Regions from separate parts of the Pseudomonas sp. 3A(2025) genome, predicted to be linked through region 1. Evidence: riboswitches for the same ligand, from Rfam matches in the RefSeq annotation. Region 1 holds a riboswitch; each other region holds the start of a gene.

The links. Region 1 has a riboswitch for cobalamin ahead of cobO (cob(I)yrinic acid a,c-diamide adenosyltransferase). Riboswitches for the same ligand answer to the same signal wherever they lie in the genome.
Region 2: it holds a riboswitch for cobalamin, as region 1 does, so the genes downstream of both, cobW (cobalamin biosynthesis protein CobW) here and cobO (cob(I)yrinic acid a,c-diamide adenosyltransferase) in region 1, are expected to answer to the same signal.
Region 3: it holds a riboswitch for cobalamin, as region 1 does, so the genes downstream of both, ACYP2A_RS01960 (TonB-dependent receptor) here and cobO (cob(I)yrinic acid a,c-diamide adenosyltransferase) in region 1, are expected to answer to the same signal.

Annotation. Positions count from the first base shown of each region.
Region 1 covers NZ_BAAILM010000113.1:404,313-407,581, reverse strand. The annotation lists gene ACYP2A_RS28480 (C40 family peptidase) at 1-71, shown strand, start outside; gene ACYP2A_RS28475 (PQQ-dependent sugar dehydrogenase) at 93-1,406, opposite strand; cobalamin riboswitch at 1,511-1,725, shown strand; gene cobO (cob(I)yrinic acid a,c-diamide adenosyltransferase) at 1,820-2,431, shown strand; gene ACYP2A_RS28465 (cobyrinate a,c-diamide synthase) at 2,428-3,269, shown strand, end outside.
Region 2 covers NZ_BAAILM010000036.1:25,626-28,894, reverse strand. The annotation lists gene ACYP2A_RS15600 (CbtA family protein) at 1-551, opposite strand, end outside; gene ACYP2A_RS15595 (CbtB domain-containing protein) at 563-748, opposite strand; cobalamin riboswitch at 841-1,059, opposite strand; cobalamin riboswitch at 1,116-1,310, shown strand; gene cobW (cobalamin biosynthesis protein CobW) at 1,405-2,469, shown strand; gene cobN (cobaltochelatase subunit CobN) at 2,473-3,269, shown strand, end outside.
Region 3 covers NZ_BAAILM010000006.1:37,179-40,447, reverse strand. The annotation lists gene ACYP2A_RS01960 (TonB-dependent receptor) at 1-1,313, opposite strand, end outside; cobalamin riboswitch at 1,420-1,627, opposite strand; gene ACYP2A_RS01955 (OmpA/MotB family protein) at 1,808-2,452, opposite strand; gene ACYP2A_RS01950 (hypothetical protein) at 2,449-3,269, opposite strand, start outside.

The sequences.
Region 1 (3,269 bases):
ATTGGCAGAAAGCCTATCTGAATGCCAAGCGCATCATTCGCCCGGAAAACCTGGCACAGAACGGCCGCTGACAGCAGCGGCCGACCCCCGTCTCACTGCTTGGCGGTCACTCGCCAGATCCTGTTGCCCACATCGTCGGCTACCAGCAAGCCGCCACGCTGGTCGTTGACCACACCGACCGGGCGCCCCAGCGCTTTTTCATCCTTGTTCAAGAACCCGGTCAGCACATCGATCGGCTGGCCATTGGGCTTGCCGTCCTTGAACGGGATGAACACCACTTTATAGCCACTGTGCGGTTTGCGATTCCATGAGCCGTGCTGGCCGATGAACAGCCCCTGATTGAACGGTGCCGCCAGGGTTTTTCCGTCGGCGAACACCAGGCCCAATGAAGCGGTGTGCGGGCCTACCGCGTAGTCTGGCGCGATGGCCTTGGCCACCAACTCCGGGTTTTGCGGCTCGACGCGCTTGTCGACATGCTGGCCGTAATAGCTGTAGGGCCAGCCATAAAAGCCGCCGTCCTGTACCGAGGTCACATAATCAGGCACCAGGTCGCTGCCAATTTCGTCGCGTTCGTTCACCGCCGTCCACAGTTTGCCGGTCACCGGTTCCCAGTCCATGCCGTTGGGGTTGCGCAAGCCTGAGGCGAAAATGCGCTTCTGGCCCGAGGCGCGGTCCACTTCCCAGATCGCCGCACGGCCTTGTTCCTGGTCCATGCCGTTCTCGCCGACATTGCTGTTGGAGCCGACGGTGACGTACAGCTTGCTGCCGTCTTGGCTGGCAATCACGTTCTTGGTCCAGTGATGGTTAAGCGGGCCGCCGGGCAGGTCGGTGACGGTGGTCGGCGCTGCGCTGATGCGGGTCTGGCCGCTTTCATAAGGGAAGCTGATCAGTCGGTCGGTGTCGGCCACATACAGGGTGTTGTCGACCAATGTGATGCCGAACGGCGAATTAAGGTTTTCCAGCAGCACCGAGCGGGTCTCGGCGATGCCATCGCGGTTTTCATCGCGCAGCAGGGTGATGCGGTTGGCGCTGGGCACGCCGGCGCCCGCACGGCTCATGACTTTTTGCGCTATCCAGTCGCGCAGACCGGAGCTGTCTTTGGCGGGGCCGTTGGACTCGGCCACCAGCACATCGCCATTGGGCAGCACATACAGCCAGCGCGGATGGTCCAGGCCCTCGGCAAACGCCGCCACCTGAGTGCCCGGTGCGGCGATGGGTTTAGCGCCTTCGGGCCAGCCGATGGCCGGGGCGATATTGACCGTCGGCATCAGGGTCTTGTTGGGCTCGGGTAATTGCGGAGTGGGGCCGAAACCGTCGGCCACTTGCAGCTTGGCGGTTTCGCCGCAGGCCGCCAGGCCGCCTGCGGTGAGCAGAATGAGTGCGTAACGCGGGTCGAGTCTGAGCATGCCGGGATCCATCTCGCAAAACCAAAGGAGGTTAAAGGATAGAGAAAGCGCCGTCCGGGAGGTTCAATTCAATACTGTTTGACGCTGTTTGCCCAACCCTCTACCCTTCGCCGCTTGTTTCAGGTGCCTTGCAATCATTGATTGGCGAGGTGAAACAGGGAAGCCGGTCAGGAGCCATCCGATCCCGGCGCTGCCCCCGCAACGGTAGATGAGTCGAGGCTGTGCCAACGCCACTGGTCTTCAGGTCCGGGAAGGCGCACCGCCTGGGATGGATATCCCGCTCATGAGCCCGGAGACCGGCCTGTCACTTTTTCACGGCATCACGGCGGGCGATGCTCTGCACAGGGTACGCGCCTGCGGCCCAATGCTGTCCTGTCGTCTGCTTTCGCGTGCCCCCCAGCGGAGAGCTGAGTGTGAACCAATCCCCTGAACGTGACGAACGCCATCTGGCGCGCATGCTGCGCAAAAAAGCCATTATCGATGAGCGCATTGCCAACTCCCCCAATGAATGCGGGTTGCTGCTGGTCTTGAGCGGCAACGGCAAGGGCAAAAGCAGCTCGGCGTTCGGCATGCTGGCCCGCGCCATGGGTCACGACATGCAGTGCGGTGTGGTGCAGTTCATCAAGGGCCGCAACAGCACGGGCGAAGAATTGTTTTTCCGGCGTTTTCCCGAGCAGGTGCGCTACCACGTGATGGGCGAGGGCTTTACCTGGGAAACCCAGGATCGCCAGCGCGATATCGCTGCCGCCGAGGCAGCGTGGGAAGTCTCGAAGCAATTGCTCAGCGACCCGGCCATCGGCCTGGTGATTCTCGACGAGCTCAACATCGCTCTCAAGCACGGTTACCTGGACCTGGATCAGGTCCTGAGCGACCTGCAAGCGCGTCCGCCGATGCAGCACGTGGTAGTTACCGGTCGCGGCGCCAGGCCGGAGCTGGTCGAGCTGGCCGATACCGTCTCGGAAATCGCCATGGTCAAGCACGCCTTCCAGGCTGGCATCCGTGCGCAAAAGGGCATCGAGCTGTGAGTGACGCTGCACGCCAATGTCCCGCTGTATTGATTGCTGCCCCGGCCTCAGGCCAAGGCAAGACCACAGTGACCGCAGCGTTGGCCCGGTTGCATCGCAATCAGGGCCGCAAGGTTCGCGTCTTCAAATGCGGCCCGGATTTTCTCGATCCGATGATTCTGGAGCGCGCCAGCGGTGCGCCGGTTTATCAGCTCGACCTGTGGATGATCGGCGTCGAAGAAAGCCGCCGCCTGTTGTGGGAAGCGGCCGGTGAGGCCGATCTGATTCTGATTGAAGGCGTCATGGGCCTGTTCGACGGCACGCCGTCCAGCGCCGATCTGGCGCGGCATTTCGGTGTGCCGGTGCTGGGCGTGATCGACGGCACCGCCATGGCCCAGACCTTCGGCGCCCTGGCGCTGGGGCTGGCGCGCTATCAGCCCGACCTGCCGTTTGCCGGTGTCCTGGCCAACCGGGTCGGCACTGTACGCCATGCGCAACTGCTGGAAAACAGCCTCACCGAAGGCCTGCGCTGGTACGGTGCACTGTCGCGGGAAACCGGCATCGAGTTGCCGAGCCGGCACTTGGGGCTGGTGCAAGCCAGCGAGCTGAACGACCTGGATGCCCGTCTGGACGCGGCGGCCCATGCCTTGGGCAGCACCTGCGAAGTCACGCTGCCGCCACCGGTAAGCTTTGCCGCCCCCGAATCGCAAGCGCTCGAGCCGCTACTGGCCGGCGTGCGCATCGCCATCGCCCGTGACGAGGCGTTTGCCTTCATCTATGGCGCCAGCCTTGATCTGCTGCGTGGCATGGGCGCCGAGTTGAGTTTTTTTTCGCCGATCCACGATACGCAACTGCCCGA
Region 2 (3,269 bases), on a different contig from region 1:
GGTGCGCCGATCACGTGCGGCACCACCAGCAAGGCAACACCCAGCAGCTTGAGCAGCGCGCCGCGACCGAAGACGATCAGCGCAAGGCCGGCGGCCGTGGCGGCGGCGGTAGAAATCCACCAGGTCTGGCGCTGGCCAAGATCGGCCGCTGCCGTGCCCGGCAATTCCGGTGGCAGCCCCAGTGTCGGTGCCAGAACGAATACCGCAAACCCGGCCAGTCCCCAGAACAGCCCCTGAACCGCACTGCCGGGGGCGCGCAGGGTATAAAGCCCGGCCAGCATCAAGGCGAAACCCACCGCGACGACAAGGTTGCCGCCGGTGGTCGACAGCAGGCGCTGCCAGCCATCTTCCGGCGACCAGGCTTCTTCGTCGTGTTCATGCACGTGCGCGGCGGCGCCCGGCTCGTGGGCGTGCTCCTGCACGGCAGGCGCTTGCTCGAAGGTTTCTGCTTCAAGAATCAGCGGTGTCAGCCACAGGCTTTGTACCAGGGTCAACAGCAGGGCCGCCAGCAGGCCGCTGAAACCGGCTGTCTGCACAATTCGCTTGAACATGGGTTCAGGTCTCAATGGCAAGGAAAGGCGGCGCTGTGCCGGGTATCGTGGGCGGCATTGTGCACCGCGTCGATGTGCGAGAAGCCGGCGAAGTACACCAGGCTGCAGCCAAGCAGAACGGCGCCAATGGCGGCGGTCAGGCGCTGGCTGAGGGTAGTAGGGGTAGCGGCGGACTGGCTGCTGCTGATGATCGACATGCTGCTTGCCTCTTGGGTCAGGGGCAGGCAAGCGCACGGACACCCGCCAGCGAGCGCTGGCAAGTATCGACTGCGCCCGCCCACCGCGGGGTGTCTGAATTCGATTGCGGGCCGGTCTCCGGGCTCACGAGGGATGCGCATGCATCTGCCAAGAATCGCCTTCCCATACCAGATGGCACAGTGGATTGACTCTTCGCTCGCTTACCGTTGCGGGGGCAGCACCGGACTTTACGCAGGCCTTTGAAACAGCCAGACGCAGCACCGGTTTCCCGTTTCACCCTGTGAAGGGCACCCGTAACAAGTTGTGTAGAAGATCATGAGGCACGGCCAACGTCAATCTCGACATTGACCTGTCTGCGGCCACTGCGTAGCCTTGCGCCCTTGAGGTTCCCTGGTCGGTAAACCCATCAGGGCTAAGACGGGAATACGGTTCAAGCCGTAGCTGCCCCCGCAACTGTAAGCGGTCATGTTCGTCGCACAGCCACTGCGCAAGCGGGAAGGCGCGCCGAGTGCTTTTAAAGCTGCCGCAAGCCAGGATACCTGCCTCAACCGAATTCTCACTACAACCGGGCGGGGTGATCCGGTGGCGATTCGCACTGTGCGCAACGCGCGCGGTGGTCGTCCTGCTTGCCCGCCGCATTGCCAAAGGGCATCCAATGAAAACGCTTGCCAAGCTTCCCGTCACCATCGTCACCGGCTTTCTGGGCTCGGGCAAAACCACGCTGTTGCGGCACATGCTCGACAACGCCGAAGGCCGGCGCATCGCGGTGATCGTCAACGAGTTCGGCGAACTGGGCATCGACGGTGAAATCCTCAAGCAATGCACCATCGGCTGCACCGAAGAAGAAGCCACCGGCCGTATCTTCGAGCTGGCCAACGGCTGCCTGTGCTGCACCGTGCAGGAAGAATTCTTCCCGGTCATGCGCGAGCTGGTCGAGCGCCGTGGCGACCTGGACCATATCCTCATTGAAACCTCGGGTCTGGCGCTGCCCAAGCCGCTGGTCCAGGCCTTTCAATGGCCGGAAATCCGCACCGCCTGCACGGTGGACGCGGTCATTACCGTGGTCGACAGCCCGGCGGTCAAGGCCGGCACCTTCGCCGCTTATCCTGATCAGGTCGACGCGCAGCGTAAGCTGGACCCGAACCTGGACCACGAATCGCCGCTGCACGAGTTGTTCGCCGACCAGTTGGCCAGCGCCGATCTGGTGATCCTCAATAAAGCCGACATGATCGACGCCGAAGGCCTGGCGGCGGTGCGTGCCGAGGTCGCCGAGGAACTGCCGCCGGCGGTCAAGGTCATCGAAGCCAGCAACGGTCGCCTGCCGCTGAGCGTGTTGCTGGGCCTGGGTGCCGAGTCGGAGCTGCACATCGACGGGCGCAAGACCCACCATGACCACCACGAAGGCGACGATCACGACGATCACGATCACGACGCCTTCGACTCGATCTCGATCAAACTGCCCGAAGCCGACGAAGCACGCCTGCTCGCGGCCCTGACGCAACTGGTGGTCGAGCACGGCATCCTGCGCGTCAAAGGTTTCGTGGCCATTCCCGGCAAACCGATGCGCCTGCTGGTGCAGGGCGTGGGCACCCGTTTCGACAAGCATTTCGACCGCGCCTGGCGCGCCGATGAAGAACGCGCCACGCAACTGGTGCTGATCGGTCAGGAACTGGACGCAGCGGTACTCGAAGCGCGCCTGCACGCGGCACTGGCTGGCTGATCCATGCACCTGCTGAGAACCCAGCCCGGTGGTTTCGTACCGGACGACAGCATCGCCGACCTCGGGCAAACCCCCGCCGAGCTGGTGATTCTCTGCAGCGGCGACTCCAGCCTGGCCTTGCTGGCCGAGGCGGCGCAGCAACTGCCCGATGATTACCCGAGCCTGCGCCTGGCCAACCCGATGCAAGTGCAGAACCACGCCTCGGTCGACCTGTATGTCGAAGAGGTGCTGCAACATGCGCGGGTCATCCTGATTTCGCTGCACGGCGGCATCGGCTACTGGCGCTACGGCGTGCAGCGCCTGCTGGAACTGGCCGCGCGCGGCGTGCAGGTGATTCTGGTGCCGGGCGATGATCGCCCGGACCCTGAATTGTCCGATTTCAGCACCGTGCCCGCCGATCAGCGCGACCGGCTCTGGCAATACCTGCGTCAGGGTGGGCTGGATAACGCCTTGAACCTGTTCAACTGCATGGCCAGCCAGTGGCTGGCACGCGATTATTCATGGCACGAGCCGCAGGCCTTGCCACGCACCGCCATCTATCATCCGCACAAGACCCGCGCCGGGCTGGCCGATTGGCAAGCCGACTGGATTGATGACGCGCCGGTGGCGGCCTTGCTGTTCTATCGTTCGCACCTGCAAGCAGCCAACACCACGTTTATCGATGTGTTTTGCCAGCGTTTGCAGGCACAGGGCCTCAATCCGCTACCGATTGCCGTTGCCAGCCTCAAAGAGCCTGGTTGCCTGACCGTGGTCGAGGACTGGCTGGACGAGGCGGGCGCTGGGCTGATTCTCAATACCAC
Region 3 (3,269 bases), on a different contig from region 1:
ACCAGCGACCAGCGCTCGGACAGTTGCAGGCGGTTTTCCGCGAACAGGGCAAACGTGCGGGTCTCGGTATTGGCCAGCGGCAGGTACGGCGACTGGCTCTGGAAATACGCCGGCGCCGGTTGCCACGGGTCGACGAAGTCGTCGGCGACATCGGTGTACGGCGAGTTATTGGCGAGTTTGAAACGGATCTTGTTGTACTCGGTGCCGACCACCGTGCGGCTGTCCAAACCAAACAACGCATGCTGGAAGGTAAAGGTCTGGCGGTCGCCGATCTGCTCCTGATCGTGCTTGATCTCGATCGCGTCGCCGCGCAGCAGATGGCTGTTCACAGGGTTCCAGGTATAGGCCTCGGCATTGCGCCAGTGGCGGCGGCTGGTGATCCAGTACAACTGGTTGCTGGCACTGACGGCATCGTTGATCTGCCAGTCGGTATTGAGCCGGGTCCATTCGTCGTTGTAACGCTGCACGGCGTTGCGCACGTTGTAGTTCTCGTCGCGCAGGCTGTCGCGGTAGCGGCTATCGATCAGCGGTGTGCCGAAATACGCCGCCGGCTCGCTGTCGCCGCGCTCATGGGCGAAGGTAAAGCTCAAGGCGTCGCTGGCCTGCCAGCGCAGGGCGGCGCTGATGGCATGGCTGCGTGAATCGCCATGATCGACCCAGCCGTTGCTTTGCTGCTGGTCGAGGGTCAGGCGATAACTCAGGCTGTCACTCAGCGAGCCACCGCTGTCCAGCGCGGTCTGCTGGCGGTCGTACGAGCCGTAGCCGACGCGCAGGCGATTGCGAATCGGGCCTTCGAACGGTTTTTTTGGCACCACATTGATCGTCGCGCCGGTAGCACCTTCGCCGTACAGCACCGAGGCGGGACCATTGAGCACATCGATGTGATCGACCATCCAGGTGTCGACCGGAAAGGTCTGCGTGCCCATCCCGGTGTACAGCCGCGAGCCGTCGAACAAGGTCATCACCGAGGCATGGCCGGTAAAGCCTCGCGCCGACAATGCAGTATTGCCATTGCCGGGTGCGGCAAGGCTGGAGATGCCCGGTGCGCGGCTGACCGCTTCCTGCACGCTCTGGTTAGTGCGCTGTTCGATGGTCTTGCTGTCGATGCGGCTGACGCTGGCCGGGGTCTGCAAGGACGTCAGTGCCAGCCGGGAGCCGGTGGCCTGTGGCGTGTTCAGGGTCGTGGGAGCTTGTTCGGCGACCTCGTTGACGCTGGTGGCCGGCAGGGTCAGGGCCGATTCTGCGCTCAGGGCGGCGGCAGAAAAGCTCAATAGAGGAAACAGGCTCAGGTGCAAAGGGGAGAAACGGGACATGCTATTCCAACTCGATCAGGAAAGAATGAACCCGGAGGGAATAACGCATAGGGAATCGCACGCACAGGCGCACGAATACCGGCCTGCGCCCGCCCACCGCAGGGATTGCCTAACAAGGCTTCAGGCCGGTCTCCGGGCTTGCGAGGATCATGAACCCTTCACCTTCCCATGCCTGAAAGCACAGTGGTGTGTCGAAGGGTTCGCTCGCTTACCGTTGCGGGGGCAGCGCCGGACTAGTCACTGGAGGTGATGCACCGGCTTCCCGTTTCACCTCATGCACGGCGGCATGGGGCACCTGAAACTGGGGCGGCATATGACCACCGATCAGGGGCTGCGTCAATACGTGGTCGGTCTGGTACAAAAACCGATTGCGCGGACTTGCAGGACCGGCCGGGCGGCGACCGTAGGACCGACTTTAGTCGGGAATGGCACAACACCGTGTTGTGCCCTTCGCTGCTAAAGCAGCTCCTACAAGCGTATTATCGCTGCGCCGCTTACATCGATTTGGCCATCACCAGTTGAATCTCGACTCGCCGGTTCAATGCACTGCCCGGATCGATCCCGGGCTTGGGCCGTGAGTCGCCGTAGCCGGCTACCACCACGCGCATGGCCTGTTGTGCATCGAGCGTCTGCACCAGCAGCTTGCGCGCTTCGCGGGCACGAGCCGCCGACAGCGTGTAGTTGTCGTCGTACACCGTGCAAAAGCGCGCAAAGTCGGTCACCGGGCGCGCCACCGGCAGGTTATCGGTATGGCCCTCGACCAGTACCTGCGCTTGCGCCGAGTCATGAATGAATGCGCCGATCCGTACACTCAGTTTGCCCAGCACCGTGCGGGTGGCCGGGGTGATGCAGGCACTGCCACGGGCGAAGGCGTCATCGGGCAAGGTCAGGCGGCGGTTGGCAATATCGATCTCGACCAGTGTGGCTTCGCCAGTGCGCTCAAGATCGGCTTTCATCTCCGTCAGCAAGGCATTCAAGCCTTGGCTGCGCGCAGCTTCAGTGGCCTGTTGCTCGGCTTTGGTGGCAGCTTCACCCACCTTGTTCTGCAACACCGAGACCACCAGCATGAGCATGATCACCGCCATGACCCCGGCCATCAGGTCCGAAATCGACACCCACTCATTGGGTTTGTCTTTCATGCCTGATCACGCAGGTCAAGCGTTTCGACCTGGCCCGCGAGCCCATCCACGGAACCTGCAATCGCATCGGTCGATTCCTGCAACTGTGCCGTCGCTGCGCTCCACCGTTGCACCACCTGCTCGGTGCGTTCATCGAGGTTGGCCAGTGAGCGGTTGCCGTCGCCGGCCAGGGTGCCGAGTGCGGCCAACTGCTTGATCAGAATGCCGTGATGCCCCTGGGCCTGTTGCGCCAGTTGCCGTTCCAGGTTCTGCAGTTCATCCAGCTGCGCGGTGGCACGTTCGGCGCGGTGATCGAGGCTGTCCAGCGACAGATTGCTTTCTTCGGTAAGGGTGGCCAGCGTCGCCAGATGACTGATCAGCAGATCATGTTGTTCCAGCGCCTGCGGGTTCTGTTGCCCGGCCAGCACGGTGAGTTGTTCAAGCTGCTGCGCGCTGGTCTGCGCATGCCGATCGAGGCTGGCCAGGCAATGATTGCCTTCGCCAATCTGATTGCTCAACGCGGTGAACTGCTCGACCAGCACCTCTTGCTGACCTTGCGCCTGTTTGGCCATCTGCACATTCAACAGTTTGAGGCCCTTGAACTCATTGGCCAGCAACTGCGATTGTGCGTTGATGGCCTGCACCATGCGCTCACCGACCTGCTCCAGCGTATTGCGCGTCTGCCGGTCACGGGCGTCGCTGTACTCGCGCAGCACCGTGCGGTTGTGGTCCATGGCCTTCTTCATTTGCCGCACGCACCAGTCGGTACGGCGGCTGTCGGCGGACCAGCGCGACGCTTCCCAGAGCTTGAGCACGATGAAGGCGATGATGCCCCAGG